Prochlorococcus marinus str. MIT 0919: one gene and its partner. The protein of the gene in region 2 binds, or shares a complex with, the protein of the main gene of each other region. Links are inferred from orthologs where the notes say so. Each region holds a gene or a part of one and is shown on either strand. Other genes may lie near its edges.

The links.
Region 1: rpsT (region 2) and rpsN share a complex: the UniProt entries of both Bacillus subtilis proteins name them as parts of the 30S ribosomal subunit. The link is inferred for Prochlorococcus marinus str. MIT 0919 from one-to-one orthologs.

The regions. Positions count from the first base shown.
Region 1 is NZ_CP114779.1:654,659-659,758, reverse strand. Bases 2,354-5,093 are described here. They hold rpsN (30S ribosomal protein S14), read right to left. Parts: upstream 4,005-5,093; coding sequence 3,702-4,004; downstream 2,354-3,701. Other genes in these bases: rseP (RIP metalloprotease RseP), read right to left, coding at 4,076-5,093; O5635_RS03655 (polyribonucleotide nucleotidyltransferase), read right to left, coding at 2,354-3,510. Outside these bases: rsmI (16S rRNA (cytidine(1402)-2'-O)-methyltransferase), read right to left, coding at 1-390; O5635_RS03660 (3'(2'),5'-bisphosphate nucleotidase CysQ family protein), read left to right, coding at 410-1,315; more of O5635_RS03655, read right to left, coding at 1,345-2,353; more of rseP, read right to left, coding at 5,094-5,100. UniProt on the Bacillus subtilis protein: Binds 16S rRNA, required for the assembly of 30S particles and may also be responsible for determining the conformation of the 16S rRNA at the A site. Non-essential protein.
Region 2 is NZ_CP114779.1:936,426-941,531, forward strand. The notes cover bases 1-2,999. They hold rpsT (30S ribosomal protein S20), read right to left. Parts: upstream 1,652-2,999; coding sequence 1,349-1,651; downstream 1-1,348. Other genes in these bases: rpoB (DNA-directed RNA polymerase subunit beta), read right to left, coding at 1-214; O5635_RS05270 (TatD family hydrolase), read right to left, coding at 497-1,282; hisD (histidinol dehydrogenase), read left to right, coding at 1,832-2,999. Also shown: more of hisD, read left to right, coding at 3,000-3,103; ribose-5-phosphate isomerase RpiA, read right to left, coding at 3,081-3,794; O5635_RS05290 (trypsin-like peptidase domain-containing protein), read right to left, coding at 3,830-4,942. UniProt on the Bacillus subtilis protein: Binds directly to 16S ribosomal RNA.

The sequences.
Region 1 (5,100 bases), 280 kb from region 2 along the record:
GCTGCTGGCGAGAGCTGTTGTAGCGGCGCATGGGCCTGGAATGCAAAAGACTTTATAACCTTCGATTTTGGCTGCATTAACAAGTTCTTCTCCTGGGTCGCTTATGCCTGGAAGGCCAGCGTCGCTAATTAAACCAATACTGCTGCCTTCTTCTAAAAAACCAAGTAGTTTTGGGATCCTGCTTTTCGTATTGTGCTTATGAAAGCTAATAAGATTATTTTTAATACTTAGTTTCTTTAAAAGTTGACCACTATAACGAGTGTCCTCGCAGGCAATCAGAGAGACTTTCTGAAGTATTGCTTGTGCTCTTGGTGATAGATCACCAAGATTTCCTATTGGTGTTCCAATTACGTACAAACTTTTTGCTATTGGTTCGGTTTTTTCAATCAAAGTCTTTTTCTAGAAATCCATGAGTTCCCCTAATTTTGTTCTTCCTAATGGAATAAAACTTGAAAACCTTTTAGAAAGTCTTAGATATTTAAGTTGGGGAGCTGCTGATATTTTGATGGCTTATGGTAGAGGCGAAAAGCCTCCATTTGGTTTTCCTGAACATCTGTCTGTTGATGATAAGGGTGATGGACCAGTCTCTTCTGCTGATTTGGCTGTTAATTCTTGGTTGATAGAAGGACTGAAGGCTAATTTCCCTGGTGCTGATTGGATTGTTTTAAGCGAGGAAAATGTAAAAGGTCAATCTGGAGATAACTTTTCTGAAAATAATAACTGGATGTGGGTATTAGATCCTTTGGATGGTACTAAGGATTTTCTTAATGGGACAGGAGAATATGCTGTACATATAGCTCTCTTAAAGAACCTTTCTCCAAAAATAGGAGTTGTTTTGATACCTGAATCAGAAGAACTTTGGTTTGGAATAATTGGTAAGGGCTCTTGGTGTGAAAATCGTTTAGGTGAGAAAAAACTAGCTAATTTCAGCCATCGCAATGAGCTTTGCCAAATGATTCTTTTAGCAAGTAAAACTCATAGGGATAAAAGGCTCTCAAGCTTGATTGAAAAACTTTCTCCTGGAGAAACAAAAGGAGTGGGAAGTGTTGGATGCAAAATTGCAACTATCCTAAGAGGGGATGCTGATTTCTATATTTCTCTCTCAGGTAAAACCTCTCCTAAGGATTGGGATATGGCAGCTCCAGAGGCAGTTTTAAAAGCAGCTGGAGGTAAATTCACCCAAGCAAATGGTCAACCACTTGTATATGGGAAGGAAGGCTTTAATCAAAGTGGGTGTTTAGTTGCTAGCCATGGAGTTAGGCATGATTTTCTTAGCAATCTTATTACTCAAGCACTAAGTATGATTGATAGTTAGATAGAGATTTAATTAATAAAAATCAGATGTTAATTTAATGGTGCAACAGGTGTAGGTGTAGGTTGTGGGTAATTCATCTCATTGCCTTGAGATACTCCCCTTAAAGTTAAATTAATGCGACCTCTATTATCTATTTCTCTAACTCTTACTGTTACTTCATCTCCTACTTTTACGACATCTTCAACTTTCTCAACACGTGCTTCAGATAGTTGAGAAATATGAATCATACCTTCTTTCCCTGGGAGAATTTCTACAAACGCTCCTATAGGAATAATTCGGGTTATTGAGCCGGTAAAGATCTCACCTTCATGAACTTTTCTTGTTAGACCCTCAATGATCTTCTGAGCTTCTTCTGCTGCTACTCCATCATGAGAGGCAATAGTAACTATTCCTCCATCTTCTATATCTATTTTTGTATTTGTTCTTTCAGTTATTCCTTTAATTGTCCTGCCTCCAGGTCCAATTACTGTGCCAATTAGTTCTGGATCAATCCTGAAGCTTAAAAGCCTAGGAGCATGTGGGGATAACGAATCACGAGGTTTGTCGATTGTCTCATTCATTTTTTCAAGAATATGGGTTCTTGCCGGCTTCGCTTGATTTATTGCTTCAGCTATGGTTTTAATTTCTAGACCAGTGATTTTCATATCCATTTGGAGAGCAGTGATGCCCTTTTCTGTTCCAGCTACTTTGAAATCCATGTCACCAAGGAAGTCTTCTATACCTTGAATATCTGTAAGAATTCTTACCTCTTTACCTTCTTTGATTAAGCCCATAGCAGCTCCGCTTACAGGCGCTTTTAATGGGACTCCAGCGTCTAGGAGGGCAATAGTACTTCCACATACTGAGCCCATTGAAGTTGAGCCATTAGAACTTAGGACTTCGCTTACAACTCTAAGTACATAAGGGAAAGATTCTTTGGGTGGTAATACAGGGAATAAAGCTCTTTCGGCAAGAGCACCGTGACCTACTTCTCTACGGCCAGGTGTTCTCATTGGCCTTGTCTCGCCTACAGAATAAGGAGGGAAGTTGTAGTGATGGATATAAGTTTTATCAGAACTAGGATTTAGATCATCCATTTCTTGTGCATCGCTTGGAGTACCTAAGGTTGCAGTTGACAGAACTTGTGTAAGCCCCCTTTGGAACAAGCCAGAACCATGAACTCTTTTTGGCAGTACTCCTGCTGCACAATCGATTTGTCTGACTTCATCTAAAGCTCTTCCATCTACTCTTTTTCCATCTTTAATTATTTGCTCGCGCATAAGCTTTTTCGTTAAACTTTTAAAGCTATTGGATAGTAATTTTGGAGTGGATGAAATAACTTTTTTAACTGCATTATCTTCTTTTAAAGACTCGATTTTTTCGGCCAAGTTTGTTTTAATTTCTTCAAGTTTTGTGTCTCTTTCTTCTTTTGTAAGTTCAAATTTTTTAAGCAACTCTCCAATAGGCTTTCTACAATTCTTTTCTAAATAAGCAGGAATTGTGTCATCTATCTCTTGTTCAAGAGGTTTTTTGTGTTCAATACCACTTTCTTTAAGTATCGATTGCTGCGCTTTGATTAGTTCAGACACAGCCTCATAGCCAAAATCTATTGCTTCTATAACATCTTGTTCGGATAATTGATTTGCTCCTGCTTCGACCATTACAACACCGTCAGGTGTGCCTGCTACCACTAGATCAAGGTCGCCACGCTCAATTTCTCTATAGCTTGGATTTAATACAAAATCGTCTCCTAGCAAGCCAACTCTTACTGCTGCCATTGGACCATAGAATGGTATTTCCGCTAGAAGAGTTGCCATTGATGAGGCAGTTACAGCAAGAACATCTGCTGGCACCCGTTCATCTAAAGAAAGACAGGTTGCGACAACTTGAATATCATCCCTCATCCAATTTGGGAAAAGAGGTCTTAATGGTCGGTCAATTAAACGAGAAATTAAGGTCGCTCGCTCAGGTGGGCGTCCTTCTCTTCGCATGAAGCTTCCAGGTATCCTTCCTGCGGCGTAAAGCCTTTCTTCGTAGTCACAAATGAGAGGTAAAAAGTCTGCTCCTTCCCTGCCTGGGGACTGAGTTGCTGTAACTAAGACTGCGGTATCGCCGCATTCAATTAGTACTGAACCACCTGCTTGAGGGGCATATCTTCCTGTAGTTAGCCGTATTTCCCGACCATCAAAGGAGACCGTTGTTGTCTGACCTTGCACGTTTGCTTATGTCTTTATTATCTACTGACATTGTTGCACTTGATAGGGACTTATTCATTAGAAAAGTTCATATGCTAGCTATTGGGATTGCTAATAAGAAAGCCTTTAATTGGTGAGATCGCCCTTGATCACTTGTTTTTATGCTATGAGAATGCCCTTTAAGAGATAATTTAAATTTTGCTTTTTTGTGGTTACCAACTTGATTTAACGACTCCAGGTAGTTCACCTTTATGTGCTCTTTGTCTTAATTGGTTACGGCAAAGACCAAAATCACGATATACCCCTCTTGGCTTCCCAGTGGCCCAGCAACGGTTCCTCATTCTTGATGGGGCACTATTTCTTGGTAAAGCCTGAATTTTTCTGTGAATTTCTAAGCGCTCCATTGGGTCCTTCGCTGAATGGAACTGATCAAGTAATCTCTTCCTCTTCGCTGAATAACGCTCAACTAGTTTTTTGCGTTTCACATCTCGAGCAATCATCGATTTTTTTGCCATGAAAAATCTTAGTCATCAATATGTTTAAGACTTTACTCCTTCATCTTCTTTATAGCGAGACCAAATATGTGTTATCGATTACTAGCTAGCTCTCTAAATATTGCTAATTGACTAGTATCTCGAATAATAAGAATGATACTCAGGCCCACCAAAAGAAAGAAACCAGACTGCATAAAAGCAAGTTGTATCTTATCTGGAATAGGTTTACCTCTAATTCCTTCAATGACAATTAAGGCAAACTGTCCTCCGTCAAGAATTGGTAAAGGTAAAGAATTTAAAACGGCAAGATTGATTGATATTAATGCAGCGAAAAACATAATCCCAGGTAAACCTTGTTCTGAAAACTGTGCACCAATTTCAACAATTTTTACTGGACCACTAATTTGTTTAGAGGTTGAAGCGAAATCGGTTATAAGACCTTGATAGCCTTTTACAGTTTTTACTAATAAATCCATAAACTGAGCATTAGATTGACTTATGACCTCATTAACACCCTTTGCAGGGCTTCTTGTAGCGCTAATATTTTGTTGTAATTGAGCTCCTATTTTTCCGCTACCAAGATGTTCTGAAGGTGTAATAGTTAAAGTTTTCTTAACACCATTACTTACACTCTCTAATTTTATTAACTGTCCTGGTGATTGTTGAACTTTTTCAACTAATTTCTGAACAGCTTCTTTACCAAAGCCAAGGTCATAACCATTTACACTTAAAACTTGATCTCCCACTTTTAACCCAGCAATGTCTGCAGCTTCTTTCTCTTGAACACCCATTATTAGAACACCCGGATCAGGTTGATTAGGGAGTCCCCATACACTTATTTGACTAAATAATACAAGCCATGCAATTAAAAGGTTCGCTAAAACACCAGCAGAAATGACAAATAATCTTTGATTAATAGGTCTATTGCGAAGAAGGTTTGGGTCTTCTAATGAAATGTTTGATGATTCATCATCGTCAGGGAATGAAACAAAACCACCAAGAGGGAAAGCCCTGATTGAATAAACAATACCTTGGGACTCTTTTTTTAATATTGCTGGTCCAAAACCAATGGAAAATCCACTTACGCGTATTCCTTGTGATCTGGCAGCAAGAAAGT
Region 2 (5,106 bases):
CTTCTTCTACATCATGACGAGGTCGCTTTAAGCGATATTCACTGCCTATGAAATGAAGCTCTAGCTTGCCAGTGTAATCAGTTATCGGGGAGAAGTTCTCCAACTCCTCAATTAAGCCTTTTTCCAAAAACCACTTAAAACTTGCTCGCTGCACCTCAACCAGATCAGGCAGGTGTGTAGCGGTCTTAGCGACCTGAATCGCGCTTCTACTCATGCGAGAACCTGCGGTTAATAGGGTGAATTGATAGCTGGACTGAAAAGTTTGGTCTTCAAGCCGGTTAATCAAAGAGCAAAAGTACCCATGTACTCCTTCACAAAATGAGGGAGCTAATTGACATCAATGACTCAGTAAACGCGGTTGAAAATTGCGAAATTCGACAAACCTCTGAAAAGGAGGACCATTCTTTTCTAAAAAAGGCACAGTAAACCTGCACCAAGACCAGGACAATTCTAGATATTACACTTGGATGATTTTTTTATCCACTAAAAATCTGTATTAGAGCAAATTAAACAATTTCTTAGCATTAGCAGTACTTTGATTTGCGATCGATATCAGGGTTTCCTCTCTTAGTTCAGCGAGCTTTTTAGCCACCTCTGCAACATAGGCCGGTTCATTGCGTTTCCCTCTCCAAGGAACAGGTGCTAAGAAAGGGCAATCTGTTTCAATTAAAAATCGATCTTGAGGTACTCTTCGAGCACAATCATGAGTTTCTTGGGCTTTAGGGAAAGTTACCAATCCACTAAAACTAATGTAAAAACCTAGATCTACAAAACTTGCCATCTCTGTGGAGCTCCCAGCCCAACAATGCATTACTCCTCTTGGGCACTTATCAGAATCTTTTAATTCAGAAAGCAAGGTGATCATTGGGTCAGCAGAGTCTCTACAGTGAATGATTACGGGCAAATCTAATTCATTAGCTAAAAGCAATTGAGGTCGCAGTATATTTAACTGTTCCTGAAGATTTTTATCTCTAAAAAGATCTAATCCCAGTTCTCCAATAGCTACGACTCTAGGGTCATCAATTGCAGCTTTGCGCAGAACATTGATGCTTTTATCACTCCAAGATTTCGTGTCAAGCGGATGAACACCTACTGAGTAATTTAACTCTGGGAAACGATCAGCCAATGCACGAATTGCTGGGATCTCAGCAGTTTCTACACAAGCATGAATAAGGTTCGTAACTCCGGCATTTCTCCACCTTTCTGAAACCTCATCCAAGTCTTTCTCAAAATTCTTAAATATAAGGTGACAATGGCTATCTATAAAAGAGTAATTAGTCATTTACTGAAAGCTTTATTTTCATTTTTCTCTATCCAAACAAGGATAAAGGGTGGAGATCCCTGTAATTCAATTATTTACTACTGGTTCAATTGCTTTTTTTACCGCAGCACTTAAACGAGACTTTTGATTTGCACCTGCATTGCTATGTAAGACCCCTCTCTTAACAGCTTTGTCAATTTTACTGAATGCATCATTCATGCTTTTTTGGACATCTACTTTGGCTTGTTCCCCTGGCTTGTTCATATAAGTACCACATGATGCAAAGCATTTCTTCATCAAAGTCCTTATTGCAGACCTATAGGATCTGTTTTGTAAACGATTGCGCTCTGCAACCTGTATTCGCTTTTTAGCTGAATTGGTATTTGCCACTGCGGCCAAATAGTTTTGATTTAGCTTTCTACATTACCTCAACAAGCTAATAAAAAAAAATCTTACAGAGATACAAGACAATTAAAGCCTCTAGGCTTTAGTTTGATAATAGAGTTCAGGTTAGAAAACTTGGCTGAGTCAAGCCAAATACTATCCTTCGCCACTGATTTCCAGGCAGCAATGACTGCTCTGGAAAGAATATCCAATAGAACAAGAGGAGATAAGCAAAAGCAAGCTGCACGAACTGTAGAAAAAATTCTTGAAGATATTAAAGATCACGGAGACAAATCTTTGTCTCATTACACATTGCAATTTGATGGATTTGATCCTGATCCTCTAGCAGTTACAAATGAGGAAATTGACCAAGCGTGGAAACTAACTCCACAGCCATTACAAGAAGCACTATCAATTGCCAAAAGTCGTATAGAAAGCTTCCATAAAAGCCAAGTTCCAAAAAATATTCTTCTTAAAGGAAAGTTTGGAGAGAAGCTTGGCAGAAGATGGAAACCAGTTCAAAGAGCTGGGATTTATGTGCCTGGTGGCAGAGCTTCATATCCAAGCACAGTATTAATGAATGCTATTCCTGCTTACGTGGCAGGGGTTGACGAGATAATTATGTGTTCTCCAGCACACTCGGATGGGATTATCAATAAAACCGTTTTAGCAGCTGCTTCTTTGGTGGGTATCAAAAAAGTTTTTCGTGTTGGAGGATCGCAAGCAATTGGAGCTATGGCTTATGGCACTGAAACCATTCCGAAAGTTAATGTAATAAGTGGTCCTGGTAATTTGTATGTAACTTTGGCCAAAAAATATGTTTATGGAGAAGTTGGAATTGATGCACTTGCAGGCCCTAGTGAAGTATTAATCATTGCAGATGGTAGCGCTGATATTGACTTTATAGCCGCAGATTTACTAGCTCAAGCAGAGCATGATCCATTAGCTGCAACTATTTTATTAACAACAGATAAACGTTTATCTGACAATATCGATCAGGCCATACTGGATCAGCTTAATCAACACCCAAGAGCAGAAATATGTCTTACCGCACTGAAGGAATGGGGTCTAAAAGTTCTTTGCAATGATATTGAAACTTGTATTAATTTAAGCAATTATTTTGCTCCTGAGCATCTTGAATTATTAATAGAAAAGCCTTATCAATATGAAAATAAAATAATTAATGCTGGAGCAATTTTCTTAGGTCCTTTAAGCCCAGAAGCTGTTGGAGACTATATTGCAGGACCCAATCACACCTTACCAACTTCAGGGACTGCAAAGTTTAGCGGTGCTCTAAGTGTGGAAACTTTCATGAAAAATACATCAATAATTGAATTTAATCAAAGTGCTTTCGAAAATAACAGACAAGCCATTATTGAGCTTGCAAACAGCGAAGGTCTTTATAGTCACGCAAATTCAATAAGGATTAGAAGCTCTAAGTCTTTCGAAGAGAAGTAACAGTAGACTTCCCATTCTGGATTTCCCCTACAAGAACTTCATCTACAAGGTTAACGAATAAGCCATTCTCAAGTACGCCAGGAATATTATTAATTAAAGGCTCTAATGTCTCAGGGCTATGAATGCCATTTTCAAAAGTAACATCTAGCACTAAATTCCCCTGATCAGTAACTATTGGTCCTGCTTTTTTTGTTGCCATTCGCAGATCTGAAGTACCTCCCAATTGTTTTAATTGTTGATCAACCAATTGCCACGCTGAAGGTAAAACTTCAACTGGAAGTTTAAATTCAAGATTTAACTGTTTCACAATCTTGGTTGAGTCAACAACCACAACAAAACGATCTGCTAGCGACGCAACAAGCTTTTCCTGAACATGACAGGCTCCACCCCCTTTGATCAATTGAAATTTAGAATCAACCTCATCTGCTCCATCGATAGCTAAATCAATATGAGATACCGCAGATAAATTTTTCAACGGTATTTGCAATTTAGTTGCTAGAACTTCCCCTTGAAAGGACGTCGTTACTCCAACAATATTTTTCAATTGGCCTGATGAAATTTTTTGTCCTAAAGCCTCAATCATTAATGCCGCAGTTGATCCAGAACCCAGCCCAAGAACCATCCCATCGTTGATTTGATCCACTGCAGCCTCAGCTACAGCCTGTTTCATTTGTGTTTGTAAATCTGCCATCAAAAAAAAAACCTTGGAAGACAGTAGCAAGATTTCTAGCTAATTCCTGGCAAAGCCTCAGGCTTTATAGAAAGTCTTATCTCATGGTTATTTCTTAAGACACTTACAGAAAAAGGAACCCCTATTTCTGATTGCTCAACTTTTTGCAGCAAAGACTCAGGATTAGTTATAGCTTTTTCCTCAGCTGAAATAACCAAATCACCTCTTCGAATGCCTGCACGCTCAGCTGGACTATCAGAAATTACTGATTGAACTAAGGCTCCTTCTCTTTCTGGCAATTGAATCAATGCATTTGGATCTTGATTATGCTCTTTTGCAATTCTTTCATTTAAAGGCACAAGCTGAACTCCTAAATATGGATGCAAGACTTTTCCAGTAGTCAAAAGTTTCTGAGATATTGTTCTTGCCAGGTTGATTGGAATAGCAAATCCAAGGCCAGCTCCTGGTCCAGATCGCACCAAAGTATTAATACCAATAACTTCACCATATTCATTGACTAAAGGGCCTCCAGAATTGCCAGGATTAATTGCAGCATCAGTCTGTATTAAGTCCAATCTCTTATCCGAAAAGCCGAGACTATTAATATTTCTATGCAAGCTGCTGACAATACCAAGTGTAACCGTGCTCTCAAGCCCGTAAGGAGTGCCTAATGCTATGGCCCAATCACCAACTTCAAGAGCTTCTGAATCTCCAAGAGGTGCAGACGTTAATCCAGAAGTATTTTCCAAGCGAACAAGTGCTAAATCTGTAACAGAATCAGTCCCCACCACTTCACCTGCTAAAACATCTCCATAAGGAAGCGTGACGGTTACATTGTCTACTCTTTCAACAACATGAGCATTAGTCAGTATCAAGCCATTGTCATCTATTAAAACTCCTGAGCCTTGACCTCTCTCATGCTCTGGACCAAAGGTTGGCTCACCCAATAAATCTTTTAATAGTGGGTCTAATAACGATGGATCAAATTGCTCACGTTCCACAACCCTTTCCGTATCGATACGAACTACAGCGTGCGCAACGTTTTTAACTGCCTCAGAAACAAAGCTATGTCGATCTTTATCAAAGGATGGTACCTCTCCTAAAACAGGTTGTTGCCATAAGCAAAAAATTAAAACAAGCCATAAAGGCCACTTTCTGATGATCTCCATGATGCTCTCCTACTTACTAACGATCCTGAGTAATGAGTATGGGTATTACTAGGAAATAATGACGAACCTTAATTCTAAATAAAATCAAATCCTATTAAATATAGAAAAAGAAAAGATAATCTATTAGAATTCTTATGCCTGACGGTTTCCTCTGAAATGGAGGC